4 regions of the Bacillus sp. LR--39 genome follow, and region 3 is predicted to be linked to each of the others. Evidence: predicted binding sites of a transcription regulator. Region 3 holds the regulator's gene; each other region holds the start of a gene.
What was found. The regulator LexA, encoded in region 3, represses DNA repair genes until DNA is damaged. The targets are predictions, from matches to a motif close to CGAACATATGTTCG.
Positions count from the first base shown of each region.

Region 1: ruvA (Holliday junction branch migration protein RuvA) is a predicted target of LexA. The motif match lies at 4,818-4,831, and genes of this name have one in related genera.
Region 2: uvrB (excinuclease ABC subunit UvrB) is a predicted target of LexA. The motif match lies at 2,824-2,837, and genes of this name have one in related genera.
Region 4: recA (recombinase RecA) is a predicted target of LexA. The motif match lies at 5,098-5,111, and genes of this name have one in related genera.

Region 1 is NZ_JBSIOT010000001.1:293,849-301,486, reverse strand. It holds gene ACWHAR_RS01645 (TIGR04086 family membrane protein) at 1-370, shown strand, start outside; gene yajC (preprotein translocase subunit YajC) at 422-682, opposite strand; gene tgt (tRNA guanosine(34) transglycosylase Tgt) at 713-1,858, opposite strand; gene queA (tRNA preQ1(34) S-adenosylmethionine ribosyltransferase-isomerase QueA) at 1,886-2,914, opposite strand; gene ACWHAR_RS01625 (DUF2905 domain-containing protein) at 2,940-3,140, opposite strand; gene ruvB (Holliday junction branch migration DNA helicase RuvB) at 3,133-4,137, opposite strand; gene ruvA (Holliday junction branch migration protein RuvA) at 4,148-4,753, opposite strand; gene ACWHAR_RS01610 (intercompartmental signaling factor BofC) at 4,888-5,397, opposite strand; gene ACWHAR_RS01605 (hypothetical protein) at 5,530-5,649, opposite strand; gene ACWHAR_RS01600 (YhcN/YlaJ family sporulation lipoprotein) at 5,781-6,374, opposite strand; gene safA (SafA/ExsA family spore coat assembly protein) at 6,522-7,638, opposite strand, start outside.
Region 2 is NZ_JBSIOT010000002.1:575,194-582,831, forward strand. It holds gene ACWHAR_RS12645 (PEP/pyruvate-binding domain-containing protein) at 1-2,200, opposite strand, end outside; gene ACWHAR_RS12650 (CsbA family protein) at 2,501-2,737, shown strand; gene uvrB (excinuclease ABC subunit UvrB) at 2,913-4,898, shown strand; gene uvrA (excinuclease ABC subunit UvrA) at 4,906-7,638, shown strand, end outside.
Region 3 is NZ_JBSIOT010000001.1:1,075,006-1,082,643, reverse strand. It holds gene ACWHAR_RS05395 (prohibitin family protein) at 1-672, shown strand, start outside; gene ACWHAR_RS05390 (YndM family protein) at 700-1,149, opposite strand; gene ACWHAR_RS05385 (hypothetical protein) at 1,303-1,731, shown strand; gene lexA (transcriptional repressor LexA) at 2,070-2,690, opposite strand; gene yneA (cell division suppressor protein YneA) at 2,847-3,158, shown strand; gene ACWHAR_RS05370 (YneB family resolvase-like protein) at 3,174-3,824, shown strand; gene ACWHAR_RS05365 (DUF896 domain-containing protein) at 3,893-4,126, shown strand; gene tkt (transketolase) at 4,292-6,295, shown strand; gene sirA (sporulation inhibitor of replication protein SirA) at 6,447-6,893, shown strand; gene ACWHAR_RS05350 (YneF family protein) at 6,979-7,197, shown strand; gene ACWHAR_RS05345 (aspartyl-phosphate phosphatase Spo0E family protein) at 7,271-7,444, opposite strand.
Region 4 is NZ_JBSIOT010000001.1:1,227,288-1,234,925, reverse strand. It holds gene yfmH (EF-P 5-aminopentanol modification-associated protein YfmH) at 1-130, shown strand, start outside; gene ymfI (elongation factor P 5-aminopentanone reductase) at 190-918, shown strand; gene ACWHAR_RS05860 (DUF3243 domain-containing protein) at 994-1,251, shown strand; gene ACWHAR_RS05855 (DUF3388 domain-containing protein) at 1,379-2,170, shown strand; gene ACWHAR_RS05850 (helix-turn-helix domain-containing protein) at 2,189-3,088, shown strand; gene pgsA (CDP-diacylglycerol--glycerol-3-phosphate 3-phosphatidyltransferase) at 3,163-3,744, shown strand; gene ACWHAR_RS05840 (competence/damage-inducible protein A) at 3,762-5,012, shown strand; gene recA (recombinase RecA) at 5,183-6,226, shown strand; gene ACWHAR_RS05830 (serine hydrolase domain-containing protein) at 6,394-7,575, shown strand.

The sequences.
Region 1 (7,638 bases), 780 kb from region 3:
AGTGGGAAGAGGCGTCTTGTATGGCTTAGTGGCTATCTTTGCGGTGATGCTTCTTACGAGTTTGGCGATTTCGCTTTTACTGACGGTTACCTCAATGGAAGAATCATCTTTCAGCTGGCTGATCACCGCGCTTTCCTTTCTTTCTTTATTTGCGGGCGGTTTTATATCGGGCGGCAAAGCGAAGGAAAAAGGCTGGATGATCGGAGCGTTAACCGCCGTCTGTTTTTCATTAATCATCTTGCTGTTTCAATATTTAGGGTTCGGAAAAACGTTTACATCCGGTCAGCTTTTGTTTCATCTCGGCTTTTTGGGAGTCAGCATGCTGGGCGGCATTTTCGGAGTGAATTTGAAAGGAAGCAGATCAGCGTAATAAAAAAAGAGCGGATTCTCCGCTCTTTTTTTGTATGTATGAGCTTCGCTGTTATTCAGCGGAAGCTTCTCTGATTGCGCGGCGGTCAAATGTTAAACGGGTGTTATCACCTGTTTTAATGACGACCTTGCTTTCATCAATTGAATCAACAGTGCCGTGCAATCCTCCGATTGTCACCACTGTATCCCCTTTTTTCAGTTCTTCCTGCATCTGGCGTACGGCCTTCTGCTGCTTTTGCTGCGGACGGATGAGCAGGAAATAAAGCACTGCAAACATTAAAATAATAGGAACGATTGTGCCTAAAGTACCCATCTATTTCCCTCCTTTCAAGAATGGTTTTATTTAGAAGCTTTTCGCATTTGGCTTATTATAGCCGTAACGCTCAAAGAACTCTTCTCGGAAATCACCAAGACGATCCTCCCGGATGGCTTGTCTGACCTGCTCCATTAAGTGTAACAGAAAATGAAGGTTATGGTAAGTTGTTAATCGAATTCCAAACGTTTCATTACAGCGGATCAAATGTCTGATGTAAGCGCGGGAGTAATTTTGGCATGTATGGCAGCTGCACTCTTCGTCAATCGGACGGAAATCACGCTCATATTTGGCGTTTTTCATATTCAGACGCCCTTCATTCGTAAACACCGTGCCGTTTCGGGCAATCCGGGTCGGCAGTACGCAGTCAAACATATCCACGCCGCGGATGGCGCCGTCAATTAAGGCATCCGGTGAACCCACACCCATTAAATATCTCGGCTTGTCCTTCGGTAAAAGCGGAGTTGTAAACTCAAGCACTCGGTTCATGACGTGCTTCGGCTCGCCGACAGATAATCCGCCTATGGCATAACCCGGAAAATCAAGCGAAACCAAGTCTTTTGCACTTTGTGTCCGCAGATCTTCGTATTCTCCACCCTGTACGATTCCGAACAGCCCCTGCTCATCTGAGCGCCCGTGCGCCTCCAGGCAGCGTTCCGCCCAGCGGCTGGTCCGTTCAACAGAGCGTTTCATGTAATCATACTCTGCCGGATACGGCGGACACTCATCAAACGCCATCATGATATCAGAGCCGAGGGCGTTTTGAATTTCCATCGCTTTTTCCGGAGATAAAAACAGCTTGTCTCCGTTTAAGTGATTGCGGAAATGAACGCCTTCTTCTTCTATATTACGAAACTTGCTCAATGAAAAGACCTGAAAACCGCCGGAATCCGTTAAAATCGCGCGGTCCCAGTTCATAAACTTATGAAGCCCGCCCGCTTCTTTTACAATGTCATGTCCCGGGCGGAGCCATAAATGGTACGTATTGCTTAAAATAATGCCCGCATCCATAGATTTCAGCTCGTCCGGAGACATCGTCTTTACCGTAGCAAGCGTGCCGACCGGCATAAATACAGGCGTCTCAAAGGAGCCGTGGGGCGTATGGACTCTGCCCAGTCGCGCTCCCGTTTGTTTGCATTCCTTTATAAATTCATAACGTATCGGTTGTTCAGCCACTTTGTATGAGGCCTCCTGTCATTCAAATTAGATAATCAGCATGGCGTCGCCAAAGCTGAAGAAACGATATTCCTCTTCTACCGCATGACGGTAGGCGGAAAGAACATGCTCTCTGCCGGCAAGCGCAGAAACGAGCATGATAAGCGAAGATTTCGGCAAATGAAAATTGGTGATCATGCCGTCAATCGCTTTAAATTCATATCCCGGATAAATGAAGATGGACGTCCAGCCGCTTGAAGCTGTAAATACGCCGTCATGCTCGCCGGCAATGGTTTCCAGGGTGCGCGTTGATGTCGTCCCGACCGACACAATGCGCCCTCCCGCCTTTCTGACCTCGTTTAAAGAGGCGGCGGTTTCTTCCGTCATTTCATAAAATTCCGCGTGCATGTTATGTTCTTCCACATCATCCGCACTGACCGGGCGGAATGTGCCGAGTCCCACATGAAGTGTGATAAATTCAATCCGCACACCCTTTTGCTTCAGCTCGTCCAGAATCTCTTCCGTAAAATGAAGTCCGGCCGTCGGAGCTGCGGCAGATCCGATTTCTTTTGAAAAGACGGTCTGATACCGTTCTTTATCATCAAGCTGCTCTTTAATATAAGGAGGCAGCGGCATTTCACCGAGTGATTCAAGCACTTCGTAAAAAATCCCGTCATACCGGAATTCTATTTTTCTGCCTCCGTGATCAAGCTCCTCCGTGCAGACCGCTGTCAGCCGGCCGTCGCCAAATGTCAGGACCGTTCCTTTTTTTACGCGTTTCGCCGGCTTTACGAGCGTTTCCCATGTATCATTTTCTTCCTGTTTTAATAACAGAAGCTCCACTTTCGCTCCCGTATCTTCTTTTGTGCCGAATAATCTTGCAGGCAGCACACGGGTATTGTTCAAGACGAGGCAATCCCCTTCATTAAAAAAGCTTACAATCTCTTTAAATGAACTGTCCGTCAGCCCGCCCGTCTGTTTGTCGAGCACCATCAGCCGCGATGCGTCACGCTCTTTCAGCGGCACTTGGGCAATGAGGCGTTCAGGCAGTTCAAAATCAAATAAATCGACTTTCATCATTTCACCTTAATTCTGTCTATTGTTATTTCATTCTGCCGAAAAAATTAAGCAGAATGGATAGTATCACACTGATCACAATACAAGTGACAACGGGAAAGAAAAACGTAACATTTCCCTTCTTAACGAAAATATCTCCGGGCAGCCTTCCGACAAAGTGCCAGACTGCGCCGGCAAGAAGCAAAACGGCACCGAGAACCATGAGAACCTTCGGAAAGTCAGTCACGGGCGGGCGCCTCCAATCGAAAATGTTCATACACAGCCGGAGTCACGACCCGTCCCCTCGGCGTCCTCTGGAGAAATCCGATCTGCAGCAGATACGGTTCGTACACATCCTCTATTGTATGCGGTTCTTCGCCGATTGTCGCGGAAATCGTATCAAGGCCGACGGGACCGCCGCTGAATTTTTCGATCATGCCCATCAGCAGCTTATGGTCGATATGATCGAGGCCGAGCGCATCGACTTGAAGACGTTCGAGCGCATCGTGAGCGATTTCTTCCGTGATGCGGCTGTCGCCGAGCACCTGGGCAAAATCTCTCACCCTTCTGAGCAGCCGGTTTGCAACCCGCGGTGTTCCCCTTGACCGTCTGGCGATTTCCAGAGCCGGAGCTTCTTCGATATCCACTTCAAAAACGTCAGCCGTTCTTGACACGATATCTGTCAGCTCTTCCTGCGTATAGTATTCAAGGCGCGACAGCACCCCGAACCGGTCTCTGAGCGGTGCGGTCAATAATCCGACCCTTGTCGTAGCTCCTACAAGCGTAAAAGGGGGAAGGTCGAGACGGACGGAGCGGGCGGACGGGCCTTTTCCAATGACGATATCAAGGCAGAAATCCTCCATCGCCGGGTACAGAACTTCCTCAATTGAGCGGTTCAGCCTGTGAATTTCGTCTATAAACAGCACATCCCCTGGTTCGAGCGCCGTCAAAATGGCTGCCAAATCTCCCGGTCTTTCGATGGCGGGACCTGACGTCGTCCGCATCTCCACACCCATCTCATTGGCCACGATAGACGCAAGCGTTGTTTTCCCGAGACCCGGAGGCCCGTATAAAAGAACGTGGTCCAGCGTTTCCTGCCTCATTTTCGCCGCATCGATAAACACGCGCAGATTTTCTTTCACCTTCTTTTGGCCGATATACTGGGCGAGATTCTGCGGCCTGAGGCTTTGCTCGATTATTGATTCATGGCTGTCTGCTTCACTTGAAACGAGCCGTTCATCCATGAACATCACCTTACTTTAATAATTTTTGCAATGCTTTTTTCACATATTGATCTGTTGAAAGCGCCGTTTCCTCTTTTAAGTGAGGAAGCACTTTTTTAATTTCTTTTTCGGCGTAGCCGAGAACCCGGAGCGCTTCAAGCGCCTCGTCAAGCGCCGTTTCAGCCTCTTGTTTTTCAATGCGCGCTTCATGATTGAACAGGTTGTCAATCATTTCAGGCACGACGTCGGCCAGTTTGCCTTTCAGATCAAGAATAATCTGCCGCGCCGTTTTTTTGCCCACACCCGGAAATTTCACCAAAAAGGCCTCATCTTCCTGTTCGATCGCTTCGATGACGGCTCCGGGATCACCGGAACCGAGGATGGCGAGGGCCCCTTTAGGCCCGATGCCGGTGACGTTCAGCAGCTTTGTGAAAAGCGCTTTTTCTTCCCGGGTTGAAAAACCGTACAAAGAAAAGGCGTCTTCTTTTATATGATGATACGTAAAAATGGTCTCTTGATTGCTTACCTTATAAATAAACGGATTCGGAGTGAAGACCTGATAGCCGATTCCGCCGTTTTCAATCACGATGTATTGGGGAGATACATAATCAATCGTCCCCTTCACGAATTCAATCACACCTATTCACCTCTTTGACTGCTTATCATTGTAACACAAAAACAGCCAAAGTCTTATAGAAAAGTTAACGTATGTTCGCTTTGACACCTTCCATTCAGAAAAAAAAGACATGTGTCACATGTCTTGCGTCAAAGTCAGCCGCTGTAAGTCTTAATATGATCGATCACGCTCTCAAACTCCGCTTTTGTCCTGTACGGTATACCGTGTTCCAAATGCTTTTGCAATCGGCTTTCCAGCCGCTCTATATCAATCTGGAAGAAAGACTGAATCGGCTCAGCCAGCGATCCGGGACGGCCGTGAAATGTGGAGATGACGCCTCCGTCCGTGACGCCGATATAACCGTTAACCTTACTGAGCGGGGAAATGTCATCAACATGCTTACGGAAAAGGACGAAGCCTTTTTTCTGCTCAACGAGCGTCCAGCCGGCGTATGCGGCCCAAAAATCCTCCATCGCTAAAACGGTTTCATCCGTATGTTCAATGCCGACATCACCGTCAAGATAGACCTTTTCCAGCTGGACATGCACCCGAAGCGGCCCGTAATGCTCGACCTCCGCCCCGTATGCGCCTTTTCCTCCGCAAATCAGGGCCGCAGCCGATAAGATAAGCATAAACAATAGACGCGCACCGCAAATTCGTTTCACCAATAACACCTCTTTATTCAATCAAACTCTTGATGCTAGTTTGACCAAAGATGCCGGTGCTTAATCGTTTTCTTTCATTTGTCTGTTTCAGGCCGAAAAAAAGCAGCCTCTATATGAGGGCTGCCTCGATGATTATGCCCGGCCGGCTGAAATCAGTTTCATTTGTCCGGGCGTCAGTTTGAGCCGGTATCCCCTTACGGTCAGATACACAGTTTTTGCTCCGCGGCTTTTGTCATGCTCCGTTTTTTTCATCCCGGCCCTCCGTTACGTTTTATTACTTTTATGTTAACACCGCAATATAAAGAGCGTTTTAAGAATATGTAAAGAAATGATGAAGATTTATCCATAAAAATACTGCCGGATGAAATCATCCGGCAGTCCGTTTAACGGCTGTTTCTGTTCATGTCTTGCAGCTTTGTAAAAGTAGCGTTGTCGGTAAACACTTGAATTGTACGGCCGTCCGCGAATTTTTTGGCCGCATGTTTGACATGTTTATCATCATTTTTCGTAAAAGGATGATTTGTTCTGACGGCAATGACGACTCTCGTGTCAGTCACGATGACCTGACTATCCTGTACGCCTTTTACTTTTTTCACGCGGTTTGCAACTTTTGCTGCCAACCTGATGTTTTCGGCGTTGTCATACCCATTATAAGACATTGCTGCCGGCGGCGTATTGACATTTCGGCCGTTATATGTGCCGTCCGTCGTTAACGGAACCCCGTCATTAGGCGCGTACTGGTCGGACACGTTTGTCGTATTATGACGGCCGTTTCGGTTTTCCATCATTTCAGAAACGGGTCCTTGATGGTCCATTCCGTACTGGCCTCTGCCGTTACCATTATCATTCGAATAATATCCGACCGGACGTGTTGACTGATTGTAGCGTCCGTCATTCATGGCATTATTTGCTCCGCATGCCGTTAAGCTTGCCGTCACGGCTAAAACGCCCGCGATCGTCATCAGTTTTTTACCCAATGGAAAAACCCCCCGTGGATTCATCGCTGTTTGAGCGTTTTCCGCTCATGTTTAGGATGTGCGGCGGGCGGCGGGTTTAAGCTTGTCAGTTATGTCCATTCCTCAGTTGGACATAAAAAAAGGAACGACATACATCGTCCCGAAACATTAATCTTCTTCTTCCTCCGGCCGTCCGAATACTTGATTTGGACTCGGCTGATTCGGCGCGACATTGGGATTTCCTCCGCCGTAAGGCATAAAATGTCCTGCGTTTGCATCCATATTCGGATACGGCTGCACAGGCATATTTGCGTGATGGTGATGTGAACCGTGGTGGTGATGATGGTGATGATGTGAATCATGGCAGCCGCAATCATCATCCTTATATTTTCCATCATGATGAGGTGCGTTTGCGTAATGTGACGAATATCCGCCGTAATACGGCATTTGACCGTAAGGAGCACCGCCGAAACCAGATGCAGAACCATCATAATGCTCTGCATTTTCATGGGCCTGGTTTTCATATTCACCGTAACCCGCGTGCGGCCCAAATCCCGGATGATGGAATCCGTACGGTAACGGCATCGGCATTACCGGAAAGCCTCCAAAACCTCCTCCAAAACCGCCGAAACCTCCGCCTACCGGGAAGCAAGGGTGGCATAATCCAGAACCCGGCAGCATCGGTGTCACCGGAACCGGACAAGGACAAGGCATGCACGGCATCGGGTAATGCATAAAAGGCGGTTCAACGGCCGGCATATTCGGAAACGGGACATTCGGAATGTTTGGCATATTCGGCAGATGATAAGCGGCGTTTTCTTCTTCCATCTTTCCGGCTTCAGGCGCCTTTGGCATATTCGGGTAATTCGCGTTTTCCATGTTGATCATTTCCTCCTGTTGTGGAATGTTATTGTCATGCTCTTTTTCTTTCGGCTCGACAAAATGTGTCACCGGTTCCTCCGGCTTAGGAGGCGACCACGGCTGAAACAGCTGATTGGACGGGTAATATTGGTTCATATCAGCTTCCGGCAGCACATTTTCATGCTTTTCAGGGATTGGCGGCACATACGGAATTGACGGCTTTGGTTCTTCCGGTATTGTGTCTTCAATGTCCACAACTGATTTCGGTTTTTCTTTGGCATATGGATGCTCATGCTTATGCGCAGACGTTCCGAAGCCGGCCTTAGGTTCTTTTCTGACCGGAACGGCTTCTGAAGGCACCTTTATCTTCATTCCAGGCATAATTAAGTCTGGATTGCTAAGCTGATGATTCAGTTTTTTTAGC
Region 2 (7,638 bases), on a different contig from region 3:
CGCTTGACGCCGCAAGTCCGTAAATTTGATGTTCAGTGTTTTTTTCATCTTCTGTGATGGAGCCGGTAATCTGTTCAGCCGTTTTCAGCTGTTCCGAAGTCGGAGTCCCGAGATAAGCGGGGGCTTCAAGCAATTGATATTGCTGGAAGAGCTGTTTTCGTTGAGCGGCTTTTTCCTGCATCGGAACCGGCGACGCCAGCGCTTTCTCGACTTCATCGCTGTATAAGTACCACATATCCTCCCGATCATCGATTACGCCTTGTTTTTGAAGCAGCTCGCCGATTTTCAGAAGGCAGAGGCGCGCTTTGGCGTCCAGCATCGCATCAATATAAAAATGGTGATCATCTTTGATGATGGATGAAGACAATGTCCACTGATAATAGCGGTCAAACGTCTCCCGGAAGCCGTCATCTTCAATTCTATCCATAAAGTCGGTGTAGAGCTGTTTTCGTTTTTCTATCGTTTTATGAAACTCACTGTCAAAATCGTATCCGTTCCGGACATAGTTCTGAATGTTGGCCAAAGCGAAATAAGGGTTTTCCGCCCAAGTTTCTTCAATGAGATCATGACTTTTCACGGATCTCCAGCCGTATTCCTGTAAAAATTCACCGACTTGTTCGAGAAAGCGTTTTCCCTCATTTGATTGCAGAAGCGTCTGATGCAGCTCGTCGGCATGAGAAACCGTAAAGACGCGCCGCAGCTCAGGGCTGTCTTTTACTTGTCCGGAAAGCAGCCAGAGCTGTCTGTCGGTCTCCAATGACTTATTCATGACGCCTGCCAGCATTTCGTACAGAAGGGAGGTGTTTTCTTTCTCAACCTGTCCGTACATGGATTCCAGTATCATGTTTAACGCAACCTGCGGAAAGACAATATTGAAATGTTCTGCGTATCCTTTTAAATAGAAATCTTGCAGGTTTCGGAATGCATCAAGGGCAGTCTCCGGCGTATGGTCTGTATGCGCCAGTTCGTCCAGCTTTTGATAAAAAGGCAGAAAGGTTTCCTGAATAATATCGTACATGCGGTCAGCCAAGACGGGGAAAAGCGCTTCCAACTGTTCTGCGGGCAGCTTGTCGTCCGTCTTATGCTGTCTGGAAAAAACACGGCCCTGATGAAGTTTGACACGCTCGATTTCGATGCCCATTACAGGGAATGTCTTCGTGCTCTCTTTGAGGCCGTATTCCAAAGCCGGCACAATGAGTGAGGCGAATAACGGGCTGACGGGGCCTTCTATATTGGCCTCCATATTGAGCCAAAAATCTTTCTGATCCCGGGGCGTCATGATAAATTCCCGTTCTTCGTCTGCCGCTTTCTGATCCTGCACGATCGTTGTAATCGGTCTGGCCTGAAGCAGATACAGCTTATTTTCGGCAAATCCGAATTCGAGATCCACGGGATAACCGTACAGTTCTTCCGTCTTTATCGTCAGCATGGCAAGCTCTTTGACGCTCTCGTCATCAAGGCAGAAGCGGTTTCTCATGTCAGCGGACGTCTCTTTTTCCGTCACGCCTTCGTCTTTAGAAACGATATACATTTCTTTTAAGCCGATTTCTTTTTCAATCTGAAATGTGTCTTTATTGACGATAAATGTGTCGGGCGTCACGCTGCCGGAGACGATTGCTTCTCCGAGACCGTAGCTCGCGCTGATCATCAGCTCTCCGTCATCATGTGTGACCGGGTTGCGGCTGAAAATGACTCCTGAAACCTCGGAATTGATAAGCCCTTGCACGACAACGCCCATTAACGGTTCTGCGGTGTCATTGTTCATTTTCTCTTTATAACCGCTGACCCGCGCCGAGAAGAAGGAAGCCCAGCATTCTTTCACTTTTCCGAGAAACTCTTCTTCTGTTTTGATATTTAAATAGGTTTCGTACTGGCCCGCGAAAGAAGCCCCTTCAAGATCTTCGGACGCGGAGGAGGAACGTACGGCGACAGAGGCGTATGATTCTCTCAATTCATAAAACGACGCGGTCAGTTCCTCCCGAAGCTCTTTTGAAAACGTGCCGTTCATAATGGCGCGCTCCATCTGTTCCTGATCTGCTTGAAGCCCGTTGTCTTCCATAAAACGTGTCAGGGCATTCGTCTGAATGATGAAACCGCCGGGAACGGGCAGCCCGTTTTTCGTCAGTTTAATCAGGTTCATTCCTTTTGCTCCTGCAGAGCGGCTCGATTCTTCCGCTTTTTGAAATCGCACTGAATACATGCGGTATGACCCCCTTTTTTTCTTCATCCAAGAAAATGATAGTAAACACTATCATTACATTGTAAAGAGGGAGGAAGAAACTGTCAAAGATACAAAGACCTAAACCTTCTCATCCTTTCGGCTGAAGAAAGGTAATTCGATTCATCTGGTTAATGGTTCAATGGATTTATATTCACAATTTTTTTGACAGATGATTGAAGACTGCTGAAAAAGGGTATTGTGATAGCAGGGGAACGATTGTCCGATTCTTCATTTTTTACTATAATCAGATGAGATGAAGAATTCCCGAGGAGGGTTTTTGTGATTACAAAAGCCGTTTTTGCATTATGTTTCCCTTTTATGCTGGTCGTCCTTTTTACGCGCGTCACGTTTAACCACTATGTGGCGATCGCTCTCACAGCCGCACTGCTTTTCGCATCCTATTTAAAGGGTTATACCGAAACGTATTTTATCGTTGGATTGGATGTCGTATCGCTGGTGGCCGGAGGGCTGTACATGGCCAAAAAAGAAGCAGACAAAAAGAAAGACAATGCCTGACATGGTGAATATGAAATAGAATGCCTGCTTTTACGCCATAAAAGCAGGTTTTTTATACAAAAATTGACTTGGTAAAAACAAACCATCGAACTTTAGTTCGTATTTTTAGTGATTTTGCCCGTCATTGTGTTACTATATCAATAGGAAGATTTCGTAAAGAAACGGAGGCTTTTTTGTGAAAGATCGTTTTGAGTTAGTCTCGAAATATCAGCCCCAGGGAGATCAGCCGCAAGCGATTGAGAAGCTTGTCAAAGGCATACAGGAAGGCAGAAAACACCAGACTCTCCTGGGTGCGACAGGGACGGGCAAAACCTTTACCGTGTCCAATCTGATTAAAGAAGTGAATAAACCGACACTGGTCATTGCCCATAACAAAACCCTAGCCGGACAGCTGTACAGCGAGTTTAAGGAGTTTTTCCCGAACAACGCTGTCGAATATTTTGTCAGCTATTACGATTACTATCAGCCGGAGGCGTACGTGCCTCAAACGGATACTTTTATAGAGAAAGACGCAAGCATTAATGATGAAATTGATAAACTGAGACACTCCGCGACATCCTCTCTGTTTGAACGGAGAGATGTCATTATTATTGCGAGTGTGTCATGCATATACGGTCTCGGTTCACCTGAAGAATACCGGGAGATGGTTGTGTCGCTCAGACCGGAAATGGAAATTGAGCGGAACGAGCTGCTGAGAAAGCTTGTGGATATCCAGTATGCCCGCAATGATATCGACTTTCAGCGCGGGACGTTCCGCGTGCGCGGAGACGTTGTGGAAATCTTTCCGGCTTCCCGTGATGAACATTGTATCAGAGTGGAATTTTTCGGAGATGAAATTGAGCGGATCAGAGAGGTCGACGCTTTGACCGGAGAAATTCTCGGCGACCGTGACCATGTCGCAATTTTCCCGGCTTCCCACTTCGTCACCCGGGCGGAAAAGATGGAAAAAGCGATTCTGAATATTGAACAGGAGCTTGAGGAGCGCTTGAAAGTGATGCACGAAAACGGCAAGCTCCTTGAAGCGCAGCGGCTTGAGCAGCGGACGAGATATGATCTTGAAATGATGCGGGAAATGGGTTTTTGCTCAGGGATCGAGAACTATTCAAGACATTTGACACTCCGTCCGCCGGGCTCTACGCCGTATACGCTGCTTGATTATTTTCCGGACGATTTTATGATTGTCGTTGATGAATCACATGTGACGATTCCGCAGGTGCGCGGCATGTTCAACGGTGACCAGGCGAGAAAACAGGTGCTTGTCGATCACGGGTTCCGCCTGCCGTCAGCGCTTGACAACCGTCCGCTCCGATTCGAGGAATTTGAGAAACACATGCACAATATCGTGTACGTGTCGGCGACTCCAGGACCGTATGAAATTGAGCATACGCCGGAAATGATCGAGCAGATCATCAGACCGACGGGACTCCTCGATCCCCTCATTGACGTCCGTCCGATCGAAGGACAGATTGATGATCTGATCGGCGAGATTCAGGCGAGAATTGAACGGAATGAGCGCGTTCTTGTGACGACTTTAACGAAAAAAATGTCAGAGGATCTGACCGATTATCTCAAGGAAATCGGCATCAAGGTCAATTATCTGCATTCCGAGATTAAGACGCTTGAACGGATTGAAATCATCCGTGACCTCCGCCTCGGAAAACATGATGTGTTAATCGGCATCAACCTGCTGAGGGAAGGGCTTGATATTCCGGAAGTGTCACTTGTCGCCATTCTCGATGCGGATAAAGAAGGCTTCCTCCGTTCCGAACGTTCGCTGATTCAGACGATCGGACGGGCGGCACGAAACGCGGAAGGCCGCGTCATCATGTATGCCGATAAAATCACGAATTCGATGGAAATCGCGATTAATGAAACGAAGCGCCGCCGGGAACAGCAGGAGCGCTTTAACGAAATTCACGGCATTACGCCGCAAACGATCAATAAGGAAATCCGCGATGTGATCCGCGCGACGCAGGCCGCTGAGGATAAAGAAGAATATAAAACAAAAGCCGCGCCTAAACTGGCGAAGATGACGAAGAAAGAACGCCAGAAAGTCGTTGAGCAAATGGAGCACGAAATGAAAGAAGCGGCCAGAGCGCTTGATTTCGAGCGGGCGGCAGAGCTTCGTGATTTACTGTTAGAGCTTAAAGCGGAAGGATGATGAACACATGGCAATTGACCGGATCGAGGTGAAAGGCGCGAGGGCGCACAATTTAAAAAACATTGATGTAACGATTCCGCGGGATCAGCTCGTCGTCGTGACGGGGCTGTCCGGATCGGGAAAATCATCCCTTGCCTTTGACACCATTTACGCGGAAGGACAGAGGCGGTATGTTGAATCGCTTTCTGCCTATGCGCGCCAATTTTTAGGGCAAATGGATAAGCCGGACGTCGATGCGATCGAAGGGCTTTCTCCGGCGATCAGCATTGATCAGAAAACGACGAGCCGCAATCCGCGGTCAACCGTCGGAACGGTAACGGAGATTTATGATTATCTCCGGCTGCTGTACGCGAGAGTCGGGAAGCCGCACTGCCCGGAGCACGGCATTGAAATTACGTCGCAAACGATTGAACAGATGGTTGACCGGATTCTTGAATATCCGGAGCGGACGAAGCTTCAAGTGCTTGCGCCGATCATCTCAGGCAGAAAAGGCGCCCATGTCAAAGTGCTTGACCAAATCAGAAAGCAAGGTTACGTAAGGGTGCGGATTGACGGAGAAATGGCCGAGCTTTCCGACGATATTGAACTTGAAAAAAACAAAAAGCATTCCATTGAAGTCGTCATTGACCGGATTGTCGTCAAGGAAGGGGTTGCCGCCCGGCTTTCCGACTCACTGGAAACCGCGCTCCGCTTAGGGGAAGGCCGTGTCATGATAGATGTCATCGGTCAGGAGGAGCTGATGTTCAGCGAGCATCACGCCTGTCCGCTGTGCGGTTTTTCTATCGGAGAGCTTGAACCCCGGCTGTTTTCGTTTAACAGCCCGTTCGGCGCCTGTCCGACTTGTGACGGTCTCGGCTTAAAGCTGGAAGTGGACCCTGAGCTCGTCATTCCCAATCCTGAGCTGTCATTAAAAGAACACGCCATCGCGCCGTGGACGCCGATCAGTTCACAATATTATCCGCAGCTGCTTCAGGCGGTCTGCCGCCATTACGGCATTGATATGGAGACTCCGGTCAAAGACCTGCCGAAGCATCAGCTTGATAAAGTGCTGTACGGTAGCGGCGATGAACGGATCTACTTTAAATACGAGAATGATTTCGGACAAGTGCGCGAAAATGAAATTGAATTTGAAGGCGTGCTGCGCAATATTGAGAGACGGTATAAAGAGACAAGCTCCGATTATATCCGTGAACAGATGGAGCAGTACATGTCACAGAAGCCGTGCCCGACGTGCAAAGGCTACCGGCTGAAGAAAGAAGCGCTGGCCGTTTTGGTCAACGGGCGCCACATCGGCACCATTACCGAGCTTTCCGTCGGCGATGCGCTGGAATTTTTCAAAAGACTGACGCTGTCTGAGAAAGATATGCAGATTGCCGATTTAATTTTAAGAGAGATTGTGGAGCGGCTCAGCTTCTTAGATAAAGTCGGTCTTGATTACCTGACGCTGAGCCGGGCGGCGGGAACGCTGTCAGGCGGAGAAGCTCAGCGCATCAGGCTTGCAACACAGATCGGCTCCCGTTTGTCAGGCGTTCTGTACATTCTTGATGAGCCGTCCATCGGCCTTCACCAGCGTGACAATGACCGTCTGATCAGCGCGTTGAAAAACATGAGGGATCTCGGCAACACACTGATTGTCGTGGAGCATGATGAGGATACGATGATGGCTGCCGATTATTTGATAGATATCGGTCCGGGCGCCGGCATTCACGGCGGCCGCGTCATATCGGCGGGGACGCCTGAAGAAGTGATGAATGATGCGGACTCTCTGACCGGACGTTATTTGTCAGGGGCTCAATTCATCCCGATGCCTCCGGAGAGAAGAAAGCCTGACGGCCGGTTCATTGAAATCAAAGGCGCGTCAGAAAACAACCTGAAAAAAGCGAACGCCAAATTCCCGCTCGGCACTTTTACGGCGGTGACAGGTGTGTCCGGTTCCGGAAAAAGTACGCTTGTGAATGAAATTCTGCATAAGGCGCTTGCGCAAAAGCTTCATAAAGCCAAAGCGAAACCGGGAAGCCATAAAGAGATCAAAGGCCTCGACCACCTTGATAAGGTGATCGACATCGACCAGGCGCCGATCGGCCGGACACCGAGATCAAATCCGGCAACTTATACGGGTGTGTTTGATGATATCCGCGATGTATTCGCGCAGACAAATGAAGCAAAGGTGCGCGGTTATAAAAAAGGCCGGTTCAGTTTTAATGTAAAAGGCGGGCGCTGTGAGGCCTGCCGCGGCGACGGCATCATTAAAATTGAGATGCATTTCCTTCCTGACGTGTACGTCCCGTGTGAAGTGTGCCACGGCAAACGTTACAACCGGGAGACGCTTGAGGTCACATACAAAGGAAAAAGCATTTCTGACGTTCTGGATATGACGGTGGAAGATGCTCTGTCTTTCTTTGAAAATATCCCGAAAATCAAACGCAAGCTTCAAACGCTTGCCGATGTCGGACTCGGTTATGTGACGCTCGGCCAGCCGGCGACGACGCTGTCAGGCGGAGAAGCGCAGCGCGTCAAGCTCGCTTCCGAACTGCATAAGCGTTCCACCGGCCGGACGCTGTATATTTTGGACGAACCGACGACAGGCCTCCACGTTGATGATATCGCAAGGCTTTTGGTTGTGCTTCAAAGACTCGTCGATAACGGTGATACCGTTTTGGTCATTGAACATAATCTCGATATCATTAAAACGGCTGACTACATCGTCGATCTGGGACCTGAAGGCGGATCGGGCGGCGGC
Region 3 (7,638 bases):
GACACATTGGACCAAGGCTGGCACTTAGTCGGATTATTTAATAAAGTAACGGAATATCCGGTGCGTATGCAGACAGTGAATAATGAAAATATAAAAGTGGCAACCTCAGACGGTAAAAATATAGAAATGGATATCGCTTACAACTATGTCGTGCAGCCTGATAAAGTAGTCGATCTGTTTAACAAATTCGGCGCGGTAGACGTTGAAACGATTGAAAATACATATTTAAAAACAAGGCTGTGGGATGCGGCGCGAAAATCAATCAGCAAATACTCGGTTATTGACACATACGGGCAAAAATCTGCAGAAGCCGCTGCTGATGTCCAAAAACGGTTTGCTGATGATATGAAGAGTCTTGGATTTTTAATTGACGATCTGACGCTTGGCGTACCGAAGCCGGATAAAGCCACACAGGAAGCTATCGATGCAAGGGTGAAGTCTTCACAGGAACTTGAACGGACACAAACTGAAATTAAAATAGCCGAAGCCGAAGCGAAAAAGAAAAAAATTGAAGCGGAAGGGATCGCTGATTACAACCAAATCATAAAGAAATCAATGTCAGATGAAATGATCAAATATAAATGGATTGAAAAATGGGACGGAAAAACGCCGAAAGCGACAGGCACAGACTCACTGCTGCAGCTGCCGCTGGACGATCAGAAGCAAAAATAAAAAGAGAAGGAGGCGAATGCCTCCTTTTTATGTTTTTTCCTGAGGGTCTTTTTCCGGCACTAATTCTTCAGACGCCTCGGTTTGATAGCTCCATAGCGTGCTATCCGTCTCTGTTGTGTCCTGATAATCTTCGGGAAGTACATATTGCTGCAAATACCGGTGAAAAAATGCCTCAAAAACAGAAATGCAAAGTGCAGAGATAACCGATGCCGCGGCAGGCGAGACATTAAATCCGCCAATATTCATAAGGAATATCCATAATATAATGAATGAAATTCCGAAATCAGCTGCAACGGCTGTGAAATTGCTTGTTCTCGGCAGAATCATGCAATCACCCGCAAAATAAGTGATTAAACTTAAGATCACTGTAATAAACAGAACGTTTAAAAAGGTTACTTGGTACATAAGATCCAGAACAATGTACAGTAAAGCAAGTGTGAGCGCCGTTTTAGAAGCGAAAGCAATTACGTGTTTCATTTGAACCACCTTCGTTATTTCGTTTAGTCTTCATTGTAAGCAATCCGCAAATTTTTAAACTGGTATATAGTGGTTATAAAGTATACGTTTTAATAAAATGTGAATAGACATCACAGGATTCGCAAGTTAAAATATGTAAAAAGGGGGATGCAAATGAAAAAATACTGGATATGTATTGCTGTTTTTTTATTATGTTTTAGCGGAATACACTCAGCTAAAGCGGCTACCACTGAATTTGGATCAAAAACAAGCTTCACTTTGGAGGGAAATGCAAAAGAGTTTCATATTGAAAATCCGGGGGCTGTAGCTGCCGACGATTACTTTTTAGGATATAAGTTCACCATAATGAACAACTCTTCGTGCGGTTTAAGCATGAAACTCCAGCGGATGGCGCTGAACGGAAATTTTTATACATTAAGCTCTAAAACCTACAGCGGCAGCTGGTTAAACCTCAGTGCCCAGGATAAAAAATCAATTGATCCGTATCACAAATACAGGATTCTGGTTGAAAGTTCTTCAAACGTCTGTGGCCCCGTCTATATTAAAGGGTTATACGGTGTAGAATATTATCATTTTGATTGAAAATAGATACTCGCTAAAGGCAGCGGGTTTTTTTATATTTAAATATAACTTATCGTACTATGTACTAAATATTCATATATAAATTTTGATGCACCCGCCCAAAAAAAAGATAAACAAAAGCAAATTCATCACGCACTAATATACAAAGTTGAAAAATGGATGAAAAGTTTCTCAAGGGAAACATTATTAGTTGACTTCAAAAGTGTGATGTCGGATAATAAGAATGTAAGTTTTTCCTCCTTAGCAGATTCGTTTCTTAAGCCAGGGCGAATCTGCTTTTTTTATGCAAAAAAACCCCTTACAGAGGGGTTTTTTACGATAAATGAAGTTTAATAGAATTAATGTACGGCTCTGAATACGCCGATAACTTTCCCCAAAATGCTTACGTTTTGCAGGATAATCGGCTCCATCGTCGGATTTTCCGGCTGCAGCCGCACATAATTGTCTTCTTTATAGAAGCGCTTGACCGTCGCTTCATCATCTTCGGTCATAGCTACGACGATTTCTCCGTTATTGGCCGTGTTCTGCTGTTTGACGATGACGTAATCTTTGTCAAAAATGCCGGCGTCGATCATACTTTCTCCCATGATTTCTAACATAAAGACATGTTCGCCCGGAGGAACCATCCGGTCAGGAAGCGGAAAATACTCGTCGATATTTTCAACAGCCGTAATCGGAATACCCGCCGTCACTTTCCCGATGACCGGAACGTTTACGACCTGGCTTTTCGGAATTTGGACTTCTTCTTCATCCAATACCTCAATCGCCCTCGGTTTAGTAGGGTCCCGTCTGATCAGGCCTTTTGTCTCCAGCCGCGCCAAATGGCCGTGCACGGTTGAACTGGAAGCCAGTCCTACTGCTTCTCCTATCTCTCTTACAGAAGGCGGATATCCTTTCGTTTTTACCTCTTCTTTAATAAAACGCAGGATATCAAGCTGCCTTTTTGATAGCTTCGTCATATTTCGCACCTCAAAACGTCGATTTTAAGTAGATTATAGCATGATTTTCCTGACAGTACAAACATAGGTTCGAAAAAAACGATTGACAGAAACGTTTGTTCGTATATACTGAAAGGTATAAAAAGCGAACAAACATTCTTATCGGAGGTTGTTTACATGGCGAAAGAATCTATTATATTTGTCGGGCTGTTTACTGCAATTTTAAGTGCCGCTATTTTACTTGTCTCATGTGCGGGGAATGATCAGTCCCTCAGCCAATATGTTAAAATAAAGGTTCAGGACGGCGATACACTCTGGTCACTTGCGGATCATGTAGCAGAAAAGAAACACATTAATAAAGAAGATTTCATTGAGTGGGTGACGGAGAATAATCATCTCCAAACTGCTGATATAAAGCCCGGAGACGAGCTTATTCTTCCGGTTAAGAAAAAGCATCCGGCCGTATATCAGCTGGCCATTGTCAATTAGAGAGGAAAGAGAGAAATGAAGGCGCTCATTTATGCCCGCGTAAGCACAAACAAAGAACAGCAGCAAACATCATTAAAAAGACAGGAAGAGGAGCTCAGTGAGATCGCTGCTGCAAACGGCATGGAAGTCGTGAAAGTCATTTCTGAGAAAGCCAGCGGTTACGAAATGGACCGCGACGGAGTATTTGAAATGCTTGATGAAATTAAAAAATCACATATTGACGCGATATTGGTGCAGGACGAAACGAGATTGGGAAGAGGAAACGCCAAGATTGCGCTTTTGCATTGTATTTACAGGGAGAATGTGAAAATATATACGACGGCTCATAAAGGTGAACTGGAGCTTTCTGAAGCTGATTCGATGGTACTCGAAATCGTCAGTATTGTTGAGGAATATCAAAGGAAAATTCACAATATGAAAATCCGGCGGGGAATGAAAAGAGCCGTAAAAAACGGCTACAAACCTGAACGGAATCTGAAAAACAGGCATGAAAACAGCGGAAAAGAAAAAAAAGAGGTTCCGGTTTCGGAAATTATCAGGCTGAGAGCCAACAAGCTTACCTTTGCAGAAATCGCAGCGACCTTAAGGGGATTCGGCTATGACGTGTCCAAAGCCACGGTTCACCGGCGGTTTCAGGAATATACCGCAGACACAGAAGGCAGCTGACGCGCATCAGTTGTAAAAAAGACTGCGTTTTAGTAGTATATAATCAACACGCACCAAAGGAGCTTATTATGATTTCTAAAGAAAAAATCGCAAGAATTAACGAATTGGCTCAAAAAGCTAAATCAAACACGATAACGGATGAGGAAAAAGCTGAACAGCAAAAGCTTCGCCAGGAGTATTTGAAAGGATTCCGCTCCTCAATGAAAAATACGTTAAAGAGCGTAAAAGTGATTGATCCGGAAGGCAACGATGTCACCCCTGAAAAATTAAAAAGAGAACAACAGAAAAATAATCTTCATTAAACAGAAAGAATACGGCAATACGTATTCTTTTTTCGTATATACTAATATCAGGATGTGTTTACGACAATTTTCAACAAGTTTATCTCAAATTTAAGCTGAAAGAGTTGAGAAAAAGTCAGCATCGCTTTATGATGAAAAGGTACAACAATATGGAAGGGGATTATAATGGATACAATTGAAAAGAAATCAGTTGCCACCATTCGTACACTATCTATAGACGCAATTGAAAAAGCGAATTCCGGACATCCGGGCATGCCGATGGGAGCTGCTCCGATGGCATACACGCTGTGGACGAAATTTATGAATGTAAATCCGCAGAATCCGGGCTGGTTTAACCGCGACCGCTTTGTTTTATCAGCAGGCCACGGTTCAATGCTTTTATACAGCATGCTGCATTTAAGCGGATATGACCTCAGCATTGAAGACTTGAAACAGTTCCGTCAATGGGGAAGCAAAACACCGGGACATCCGGAGTTCGGACACACAGCCGGAGTAGACGCAACGACCGGGCCGCTTGGACAGGGTATTGCAATGGCAGTGGGAATGGCAATTGCAGAACGCCATCTGGCTGAGACATATAACCGTGATTCTTTCAACGTAGTTGATCATTATACATACAGTATTTGCGGAGACGGTGATTTAATGGAAGGCATTTCTTCCGAAGCCGCTTCTCTTGCAGGCCATCTTGAATTAGGCCGCCTGATCGTATTATACGATTCTAATGACATTTCTTTAGACGGCGATTTAGACCGTTCTTTCTCTGAAAATGTAAAGCAGCGTTTTGAAGCAATGAACTGGGAAGTTCTTTATGTTGAGGACGGAAACAACATCGCTGAATTGACGGCTGCAATTGAAAAAGCGCGCCAGAATGATAAAAAACCGACTTTGATTGAAGTGAAAACCACGATCGGTTTCGGTTCTCCAAACCGCGCGGGCACATCCGGCGTTCACGGCGCTCCGTTAGGACTAGAAGAGAGCAAGCTGACAAAAGAAGCGTATGCTTGGACGTTTGAAGAAGATTTTTATGTTCCGGAAGAAGTATACGGGCATTTCAATAAAGCGGTAAAAGAAGCCGGCTCGAAAAAAGAACAGGAATGGAATGAACTGTTCGCGGCTTATAAAGAAAAATATCCTGAGCTTGCTGAACAGCTGTCACTCGGCATGAAAGGCGAGCTTCCTAAAGACTGGGATCAGGAAGTTCCCGTTTATGAAAAAGGCAGCAGCCTTGCTTCCCGCGCATCTTCAGGTGAGGTGCTGAACGGGATCGCTAAGAAAATTCCTTTCTTTGTCGGGGGATCTGCTGACCTTGCGGGTTCAAATAAAACGACAATCAAAAATGGAGGAGACTTCACGGCCAAAGACTACGCCGGGAAAAACTTCTGGTTCGGTGTCCGTGAATTTGCGATGGGCGCTGCATTAAACGGAATGGCGCTTCACGGCGGCCTTCGCGTATTCGGCGGCACATTCTTTGTGTTCTCTGATTATTTAAGACCTGCCATTCGTCTGGCGTCATTGATGGGTCTTCCCGTCACTTATGTATTCACACATGACAGTATTGCCGTAGGAGAGGACGGGCCGACTCACGAACCGATTGAGCAGCTTGCTTCTTTACGCGCACTTCCTAACCTTTCTGTGATCAGACCTGCTGACGGAAATGAAACCGCAGCTGCATGGAAGGTTGCCGTTCAAAGCCAAGATCATCCGACAGCTCTTGTATTGACACGCCAAAACCTGCCGACGATTGATCAGCAGGCTGAAGAAGCGTATGCGGGCGTGGAAAAAGGGGCTTATATCGTTTCCAAAGCCCAAACGGAATCACCAGCCGCTCTTCTTTTAGCGACAGGTTCTGAAGTCGGACTTGCGATCGAAGCTCAAGCGAAACTGGCTGAAGAAAACATTCACGTATCTGTAGTCAGCATGCCGAGCTGGGACCGCTTTGAAAAACAATCGGCCGAGTACAAAAACAGCGTGCTTCCTCCGAATGTGACGAAACGTCTTGCGATCGAAATGGGTTCAAGCTTCGGATGGGGCAAATTTACCGGTCTTGAAGGAGACGTTCTCGCAATTGACCGTTTCGGTGCTTCAGCTCCGGGAGAAACAATTATGAAAGAATACGGGTTTACTGCAGAAAACGTGGTTGACCGCGTGAAAAAACTTTTAAACAAATAACGAGACAAAAGAGGATGAGTCAAATCATCCTCTTTTTCCTGATTATGCGACAAAAATAGAAGGGGCGGCATAACAGTAATAGACAATTCTTTTTTTTCTCCTTTTGTATAATAGAAAGCAATAACGAAGCGCTGTAAAAGGGGATGAGGAAATGGAACGTCATTACTATACGCACCTGATAAAGGATGAGTTTGCGAACCACTACTTCGGGCGGGAAACGGCTATGTTTGAGTTGTTTCGAGACTATCATTGGACAGACCTGACACCCCAGGAATATCAAATGACAGAAAAGCAAGTTCAATATATAACGGAACCGATTCCGGTGATACATATGCATCAGCGTCTCCAGCTGCATTTAAACCGAATGAGTTACAGCCGTTTGGATTCCATTTACCGGCTTACACTGCCCGGAGAAAAGGGCCGCGCCACCTTCATGATGAAAGACAGTTTAATTGAGATTGCAGCTTCGGGAGATTATGAGGCGGAAACGATTTTCTTTGAGATTCTGCGTAAAATCAGCCCCTGTTTTCTTGCAATGGATTTCAAGACACGGCGCTACGGGTGGTTAAATCCGGTCAGAGAAAGAAATTTTGTCTAAAAACGAGGAAAAAGAGATGTAAATGTTGTATAATAGCCTTTGGTTTAGTACACTTTAAACTAGACAACATGAAGGAGGAAATAAAATGACTTTATGGGTTGGCATCCTAGTGGGCGTTGTCGCATTGCTCATAGGTGTTGCACTCGGGTTTTTTATTGCTCGTAAATATATGATGAGCTATTTGAAAAAGAATCCGCCTATTAATGAACAAATGTTACGCATGATGATGATGCAAATGGGAATGAAACCTTCTCAAAAGAAAATTAATCAAATGATGAAAGCCATGAATAATCAAGCGAAATAATACGTACAGATTATGATATAGAGATACATGGTTATAAAAATAAAAAACCCGGAGAGGGTTTTTTATTTTGGCGTCATGTTTCACCCCAACTGCCGGTGTGCAGTTCTTTTTGGTATTGTATGAGAAGGTGGTCAAGCTCCTGGCTGAGTTCTATCGTAATGTTTGATGTCATTCCGTTTGTCATGACGATTTTAAGCAGCTCTGCCCGTTTTTTTTCAATTTCATTTAATAGATGCTCTCTAATCACAGGGATATATCCTTTCATACATAAATCTTTCACCTGAGTCGCTATTATTATATCCACATTTATACTGTTTTTCAAATAAGAAGGAGTATAATATCTCGATGTCAAATTAAATTATATAAGCTTTTTCTATAAAAAGTAATCCTTCTCGGGAAAGTGTTAAAAAAATGAAATGATTTTGTCATAACTCGAAGGGA
Region 4 (7,638 bases), 150 kb from region 3:
TTTAGATATGAGTCTGTTTGATGTCGTAACCGTACTGGAGCAGATTACGCTGGAAGACGTAAAGCGGGTTATTAAAGAAGAAATATCAGAAGAAAGGCTGACAGTCTGCAAAGTCGTGCCAAAATCATAACAAAAACATCCCTCACGCCCTGAGGGATGTTTTTCTGGGGAAAGAAGGAGTATGGATTGATGAAACAGACAGCGCTCGTAACCGGAGCAAGCGGCGGAATCGGACAAAGTATAAGTGAAGTCCTCGCAAAAAACGGATATGACGTCCTTTTGCATTATCATTCTAATAAGGAAGCCGCACACAGGCTTGCGGAAAGGCTGAGCGCATCATTCGGCGTAAAAGCCTCCGTTATTCAGGCGGATCTGTCCTCACCGGATGGCGCGGAGACACTCAGCCGTTCCGTTAAGCAGCCTGTGGACGCTCTGATATTAAACAGCGGCAAAAGTCACTTCGGCCTGATTACGGACGTTACGGATGACACGGCGCGGGAGATGGTGCAGCTGCATGTGACGAGTCCGTTTCTTTTGGCGCGTAATCTGGTGCCCGGCATGATTCGGAAAAAAAGCGGGGGCATCGTCGCGATCGGTTCCGTCTGGGGAGAAACGGGCGCATCGTGCGAGGTATTATACAGCATGGTCAAGGGAGCGCAGCATTCGTTCGTTAAAGCGCTTGCCAAAGAGCTTGCTCCGAGCGGCGTCCGAGTGAATGCAGTCTCGCCGGGTGCCGTTGATACAAATATGCTTGATCAGTTCACGTCTGATGAAAAAGAAGCGTTGGCAGAGGAAATTCCCGCGGGCCGGCTGGCAAAGCCGGAGGAAATCGCCGAAGCGGCGGCCTTTTTATTATCGGAAAAGGCTTCCTATATTACGGGGCATATATTATCCGTAAACGGCGGCTGGCACTGCTGAAAAAAATGTGTGTATAGTTTGCATCTGTACGGACAAAATAATTTTGTAACAACAGATGAAATGGAGGAACCCAACATGTCAGTATTAGAAAACTGGGATAATTGGAAGAATTTCCTTGGCGACAGATTGAACTATGCGCAGGAAAAAGGGATGAGTGATGAAACGATCACTGACCTCGCTACAGAAATCGGCGGTTACCTTGCGAACGAAGTCGACTCGAAAAACCATCAGGAAAAAGTGCTTGCTGATCTTTGGAGCGTTGCTTCTGAAGATGAACAGCGCGCCATCGCAAATATGATGGTGAAGCTTGTTGAAAATAACAGCACTCATTAAGAGGGGGGATTTCTCCTCTCTTTTTTTATGTTTTCCTCTATAGAGCAACATTCTTCTTTCTAATTAGAGAAAAATGTTTTATGATAAAGGAAGGTAAAAATTTGCCACAATGGAGGGGGTATATCATTTGGCAAAGCTCGAATGGTATTTTGAATATGAAATTCAAGTGAACCGCCCCGGCCTGCTCGGGGATATTTCATCTCTTCTCGGGATGCTGTCAATTAATATTGTCACAATTAACGGTGTCGACCTTTCCAGAAGGGGAATGCTGCTCAGATGCCGGCATATAGATCAAATTAAACGATTGGAATCAATTTTAAAAACAATGGAGACCATTAAAGTAACGAAGCTGAGAGAACCGAGGCTTCGCGACCGTCTCGCAGTCCGCCACGGAAGATACATTCAGCGTGATGCCGATGACAAAAAAACCTTCCGTTTTGAAAGGGACGAGCTCGGTCTTCTGGTTGACTTTATGGCCGAGCTGTTTAAAAAAGAAGGACACAAACTGATCGGAATCCGGGGAATGCCGAGGGTCGGAAAAACGGAGTCCATTGTTGCGTCAAGCGTTTGTGCCAGCAAAAGATGGCTTTTCGTATCATCAACGCTGCTAAAACAAACGATCCGGAGCCAGCTGGTTGCCGATGAATACAGCACGGAAAACGTGTTTATCCTCGACGGCATCGTTTCGACAAGACGGGGATCTGAGCGCCATCTTCAGCTCGTCAGTGAAATTATGCGGCTTCCGGCGACAAAGGTCGTGGAGCACCCCGATATTTTTGTTCAAAATTCGGAGTATACGCTCGATGATTTCGATTATATTATCGAACTCAGAAATGATCCTGACGAAGTCATTACATATGAACATGCAGAAGAACCGCAAATGTTTGATCAGACCGGTTTTTCAAGCTTTGATTTTTAATATTGGAAGGTGTTTGTTGTGACAGAATTAGCAATCCGGCTTAAAGAAGCCAGAGAGGAAAAAGGGATGTCGTTGGATGAACTCCAGGCGGCGACGAAAATTCAGAAAAGATACTTAACCGCTCTGGAAGAAGGCAATTATGACGTCATTCCCGGCAATTTTTATGTGCGGGCGTTTATCAAGCAATACGCTGAAGCTGTCGGGCTTGATTCAGATCAGTTATTTGAAGAATATAAAAAAGACATCCCTAACACGTACCATGACGATGTGTCGGAAAAAATCTCCGGTCTTGCCATGCAAAGGGAGCTTCCTAAGTCCGCTTCAAAGGCGGCGGAATGGCTTCCGACCGTCCTTGTCGTCATCGGTGTCATTATCGTCATCGCGATCATTTATGCGATTATTCAGCTCGGAATGAGCAAATCCGGGCAGACAGACGGAGATAAAGCCGTCACCCAAAGTGAGAGCAAGTATGAGATTCCTAAGGATTCTGCGCTGAAAAACGACGGCAATACAAATGACGAAGCGCAATCTGACAGCAAAAAAGACAAAAAGGACACAAAAGCGTCAGAGCAGAAAAAGAAAGAAAAAAGCAGTGAAAAGACGGAGATCAAAGCGGCCGGAACGGAAGGCTCGGCTTCTTCATACAACGTCTCCGGGGCAGATAAGTATAAGCTTGAACTGATTGCTTCTGACAGCGCATGGATCCGCGTCCGTGATGACAGCGGCGGTTCTTTAAAAGAAGGAACGCTGCAAAAAGGCGAAACCTTTAAAAAAGACGTCACGGATCAAAAGCAGATTGAAATCCGCACGGGCTATGCCCCTAACCTGAAAATTAAAATCAACGGAGAGGTTCTGTCCTATGAACTCAATCCGCATGATGTGATGGCGCAGACCATCACAATCAAGATGAAAAAATAAAAGGGGAAAAAGTCATCTGAACGATTAAGATGACTTTTTCTTCACGTCCGAGTACATATTATTGGAGGGGCTTTATGTTTAACTTACCGAATAAAATCACACTGGCAAGAATCGCTTTAATTCCTGTATTTATGATTATCATGCTTGTTCCTTTTCAGTGGGGCAGCGTTCATATAGGGGATGAATCGATTCCGGTCGCGCATCTTACGGGAGCTGTTTTATTCATTATCGCATCAACGACTGACTGGGTGGATGGCTACTACGCCAGAAAACTGAACCTCGTGACAAACTTCGGGAAATTTTTAGATCCGCTGGCTGACAAACTGCTGGTATCCGCGGCATTAATTACGCTTGTGCAGTTTGACCTTGCGCCGGCGTGGATGGTCATCATCATCATCAGCCGCGAATTTGCCGTAACGGGATTAAGACTTGTACTGGCGGGAACGGGGGAAGTTGTAGCCGCCAATATGCTGGGGAAAATTAAAACATGGGCTCAGATCATCGCTGTTGCCGCGCTTTTGCTGCATAATCTTCCGTTTGAGCTCGTTTCTTTCCCGTTCGGCGATATCGCTTTATGGGTGGCCGTGCTCTTCACAGTCATTTCCGGCTGGGAGTATTTTGCGAAGAACTGGGATGCGTTAAAAACATCTAACTAAGAAAGAAGGACTTAAAGATGGAAATAGCAAAAAAAGCAGAAATCATTGCAGTCGGCTCGGAGCTTCTGCTAGGCCAGATCGCCAATACGAACGCGCAGTTTATCAGTAAAGAGCTGGCGGAAATCGGTGTAAACGTGTTTTATCATACCGCTGTCGGTGACAATCCTGAGCGGCTTAAGCAAGTCATCCGCATTGCCGAAGAGCGCTCAGACCTGATTATTTTTTCAGGCGGCCTCGGACCGACCAAGGACGATTTGACGAAAGAAACCATTGCAAACACACTGGGGCGCCCGCTCGTTCTGAATGACGAAGCGTTCCGGTCGATCGAAGAATATTTCGCGAAAACAAAACGGACCATGTCGCCGAATAACCGCAAACAGGCGCTCGTCATTGAGGGCTCAGACGTTTTGGCGAATCATTTCGGCATGGCGCCGGGAATGCTTGCAGAGCACGGCTCAAGGCTTTATATGCTGCTTCCCGGGCCGCCGAGCGAGCTGCGTCCGATGTTTGAAAATGAAGCGAAGCCGCTGCTTCTTAAAAAGCTCGGTTCTAATGAGAAAATCGTTTCAACCGTGCTGCGTTTTTTCGGAATCGGTGAATCCCAGCTTGAAGCTGATTTAGAAGATATTATTGATGCGCAGACGAACCCGACGATTGCGCCGCTCGCTGCTGACGGAGAGGTCACGCTGCGTTTAACGGCGAAACATGCTGACGAAAAAGAAACAGAACGGCTTTTAAAAGAAACGGAAGCCGCCATTTTAGAACGTGTCGGTGAATTTTTCTACGGATATGATGATACGTCTCTGGTGAAGGAGCTTTCAAAAGCATGCAGACAAAACAAAATCACGATTTCTTCTGCCGAAAGCTTTACAGGCGGCCTGTTTTCAGAGTGGGTGACTGATTTAAGCGGTGCGTCTCAACTATTTGCAGGGGGTGTTGTCTGTTATTCCGACAGCGTGAAACAGCATGTGCTCGGCGTGAAAGCTGAGACGCTCGCAGAAAGCGGAGCGGTCAGCAAAGAGTGTGCGAAAGAGCTTGCAGCCGGTGTGAGAAAGCTGACCGGAAGCGATATCGGCATCAGCTTTACCGGGGTTGCGGGTCCCGACCCGCAGGAAGGGCATGCGCCGGGCCGCGTCTTTATCGGCATTTCGGCGGAAGGAAAAGAAGAGGTGCACGAATTTAACTTTGCCGGCTCAAGAACCGGAATCAGAAAGCGCGCCGCTAAATACGGCTGCCATCTCATTTTGAAAATGCTGGATCAAAAATAAAGTTTTAAAGAGGCGATTTCTCTGATTTTTAAGTTTTACAAGGGAAATTATGCTCTTTTGCAGAAAAGCGAACGCGGAAAAAATCCGAATATGCGTTCGCTTTTTTCTTGGCAAATGCCAGTAAACAAGGTATAGTATATGTAGTGGCAAGATAAAGGAGGAAAAAATAAATGAGTGATCGTCAGGCAGCCTTAGATATGGCTCTTAAGCAAATAGAAAAACAATTCGGCAAAGGTTCCATCATGAAGCTCGGAGAAAAAACAGATACAAGAATTTCAACGGTGCCAAGCGGTTCCCTTGCACTTGATACCGCTCTCGGAATAGGCGGATACCCGCGCGGACGGATTATTGAAGTATACGGACCTGAAAGCTCAGGTAAAACGACTGTAGCGCTTCACGCAATCGCTGAGGTTCAGGAAAAAGGCGGACAGGCAGCATTTATTGATGCTGAGCATGCTCTTGATCCTGTTTACGCGCAAAAGCTCGGTGTCAATATCGAAGAGCTTCTGCTTTCTCAGCCGGATACGGGAGAGCAGGCGCTTGAGATTGCTGAAGCGCTGGTGCGAAGCGGAGCTGTTGATATCGTAGTCGTTGACTCTGTTGCGGCGCTTGTTCCAAAAGCTGAAATTGAAGGTGACATGGGTGATTCACACGTCGGTTTACAGGCGCGTCTCATGTCTCAGGCGCTCCGTAAGCTTTCCGGCGCCATCAATAAATCTAAAACAATTGCAATCTTTATTAACCAGATTCGTGAAAAAGTCGGCGTTATGTTCGGAAATCCGGAGACGACACCGGGCGGCCGCGCGCTGAAATTCTATTCTTCCGTGCGCCTTGAAGTGCGCCGTGCCGAGCAATTAAAGCAGGGCAACGACGTCATGGGGAATAAAACGAGAATTAAAGTCGTAAAAAACAAAGTCGCTCCTCCGTTCCGTACGGCTGAAGTGGACATTATGTACGGTGAAGGAATCTCCAAAGAAGGGGAAATCATCGACCTTGGAACTGAACTGGATATCGTGCAAAAAAGCGGTTCGTGGTATTCTTATGAAGAAGAACGCCTCGGTCAGGGCCGTGAAAACGCCAAGCAGTTCTTAAAAGAAAATAAAGACATCATGCTGATGATTCAGGAACAAATCCGTGAATATTACGGTTTAGACAATAACGGTGTAACGGACAAAGCGGAAGAAGTTCAGGAAGAGATGGAATTAGAAGAATAAAAACACGATCAAAAGAGCGGAATAAGCAATTTCCGCTCTTTTTTTTGTGTGTTTCAAAAAACACTGGCTGTTTCGGAAAATTTTATCTGGAATGTTACAACTTTTTTCACACTTCACTCGTCTAACATCATGGCGAAAGTTGAAATTATATCTGAGGAGGAAAAAAGATGACGAGCCCCCGCCGCACAAGAATAAATAAAAAAAGAAAGAAGAAGCTGATGAAAACGGGAGGGCTGTTTCTTTTTCTGCTGCTTGTTACTGTTTTTATTATGATCTGGACCGTCACAGCGCATCACCGGGAGAAGGAATCCGTTAAAAGCGCTCCCGCCGCTCAATCTGATACTTCAAAAGACCAGACTCAACAGAAAAAAGAAAAGACGCAAAAAGAGAAAACACCTAAATCAATCGATCACAATAAACAGATCAGCAATTACTTGCAACAAATCGGGTTCAGCGGCACAGCAATGATCGTAAAAGATGGAAAAGTTGTGCTGAAAAAAGGCTTTGGCTATGCGGACCGAAAACAAAAAATGAAAAACAATCCGGAGACATCATATTATATCGGTTCTTCCCAAAAAGCGTTAATCGCGACGGCTGTCCTGCAGCTTGAAGAAAAAGGGCTGCTGCAGACGAGTGACCCCGTCAGTACATACTTGCCGAATTTTCCTAACGGCACGCGCATTACATTGAAAAATCTGCTCAATCATACGTCCGGCATAAACGGGCATATTGAGGGTCAGGGACCGATTGCTCCAATTGATTTAATCAAGGATATAGAATACCGCGGAATTAAACGGCAGCCCGGGGTTTGGGATTACAGGGATTCCAACTATTCAGTGCTTGCTTATATCGTATCTCAAGTCAGCGGGGAGTCTTATGAACAATATATAAAAGAACACGTGTTCAAACCGGCCGGAATGAAGCATGCCGGATTTTACAAAACATTTGCCAAAGCCAAATATCCTGCCGTCGGCTACAAAGTCGATGAGAGCGGCAGTCTTGTAACGCCGCACCTTTTGGACTTATCGCAGCTGTACGGGGCGGGCGACATGTATATGAGCGCTGAAGATCTCTATAAATTTGATAAATCGATCGTAAACAACACGCTCCTTTCAAAAGAAAGCTTCACAAAAATGTTTACAGCAGGAAGCAGTGCCGCTTACGGCATGGGGTTTTACATTGATCCGGGAAGCTATTCCAATCACGGTGTTATGCCCGGTTACAACATTTTGAACAGCTTCAGCCATTCAGCAAGCAAATATGTCATATTACTGTCAAACATTCAGAATAACGCCAAATTAGGACAGGTAAACAATAGAATTTACCAATTGCTTAACCAGGCGGACTAACAGAGCCGTCATTCACGAAAAGCGGATGAAGGTATGGTATGATATATACATGGGCGAAGATCC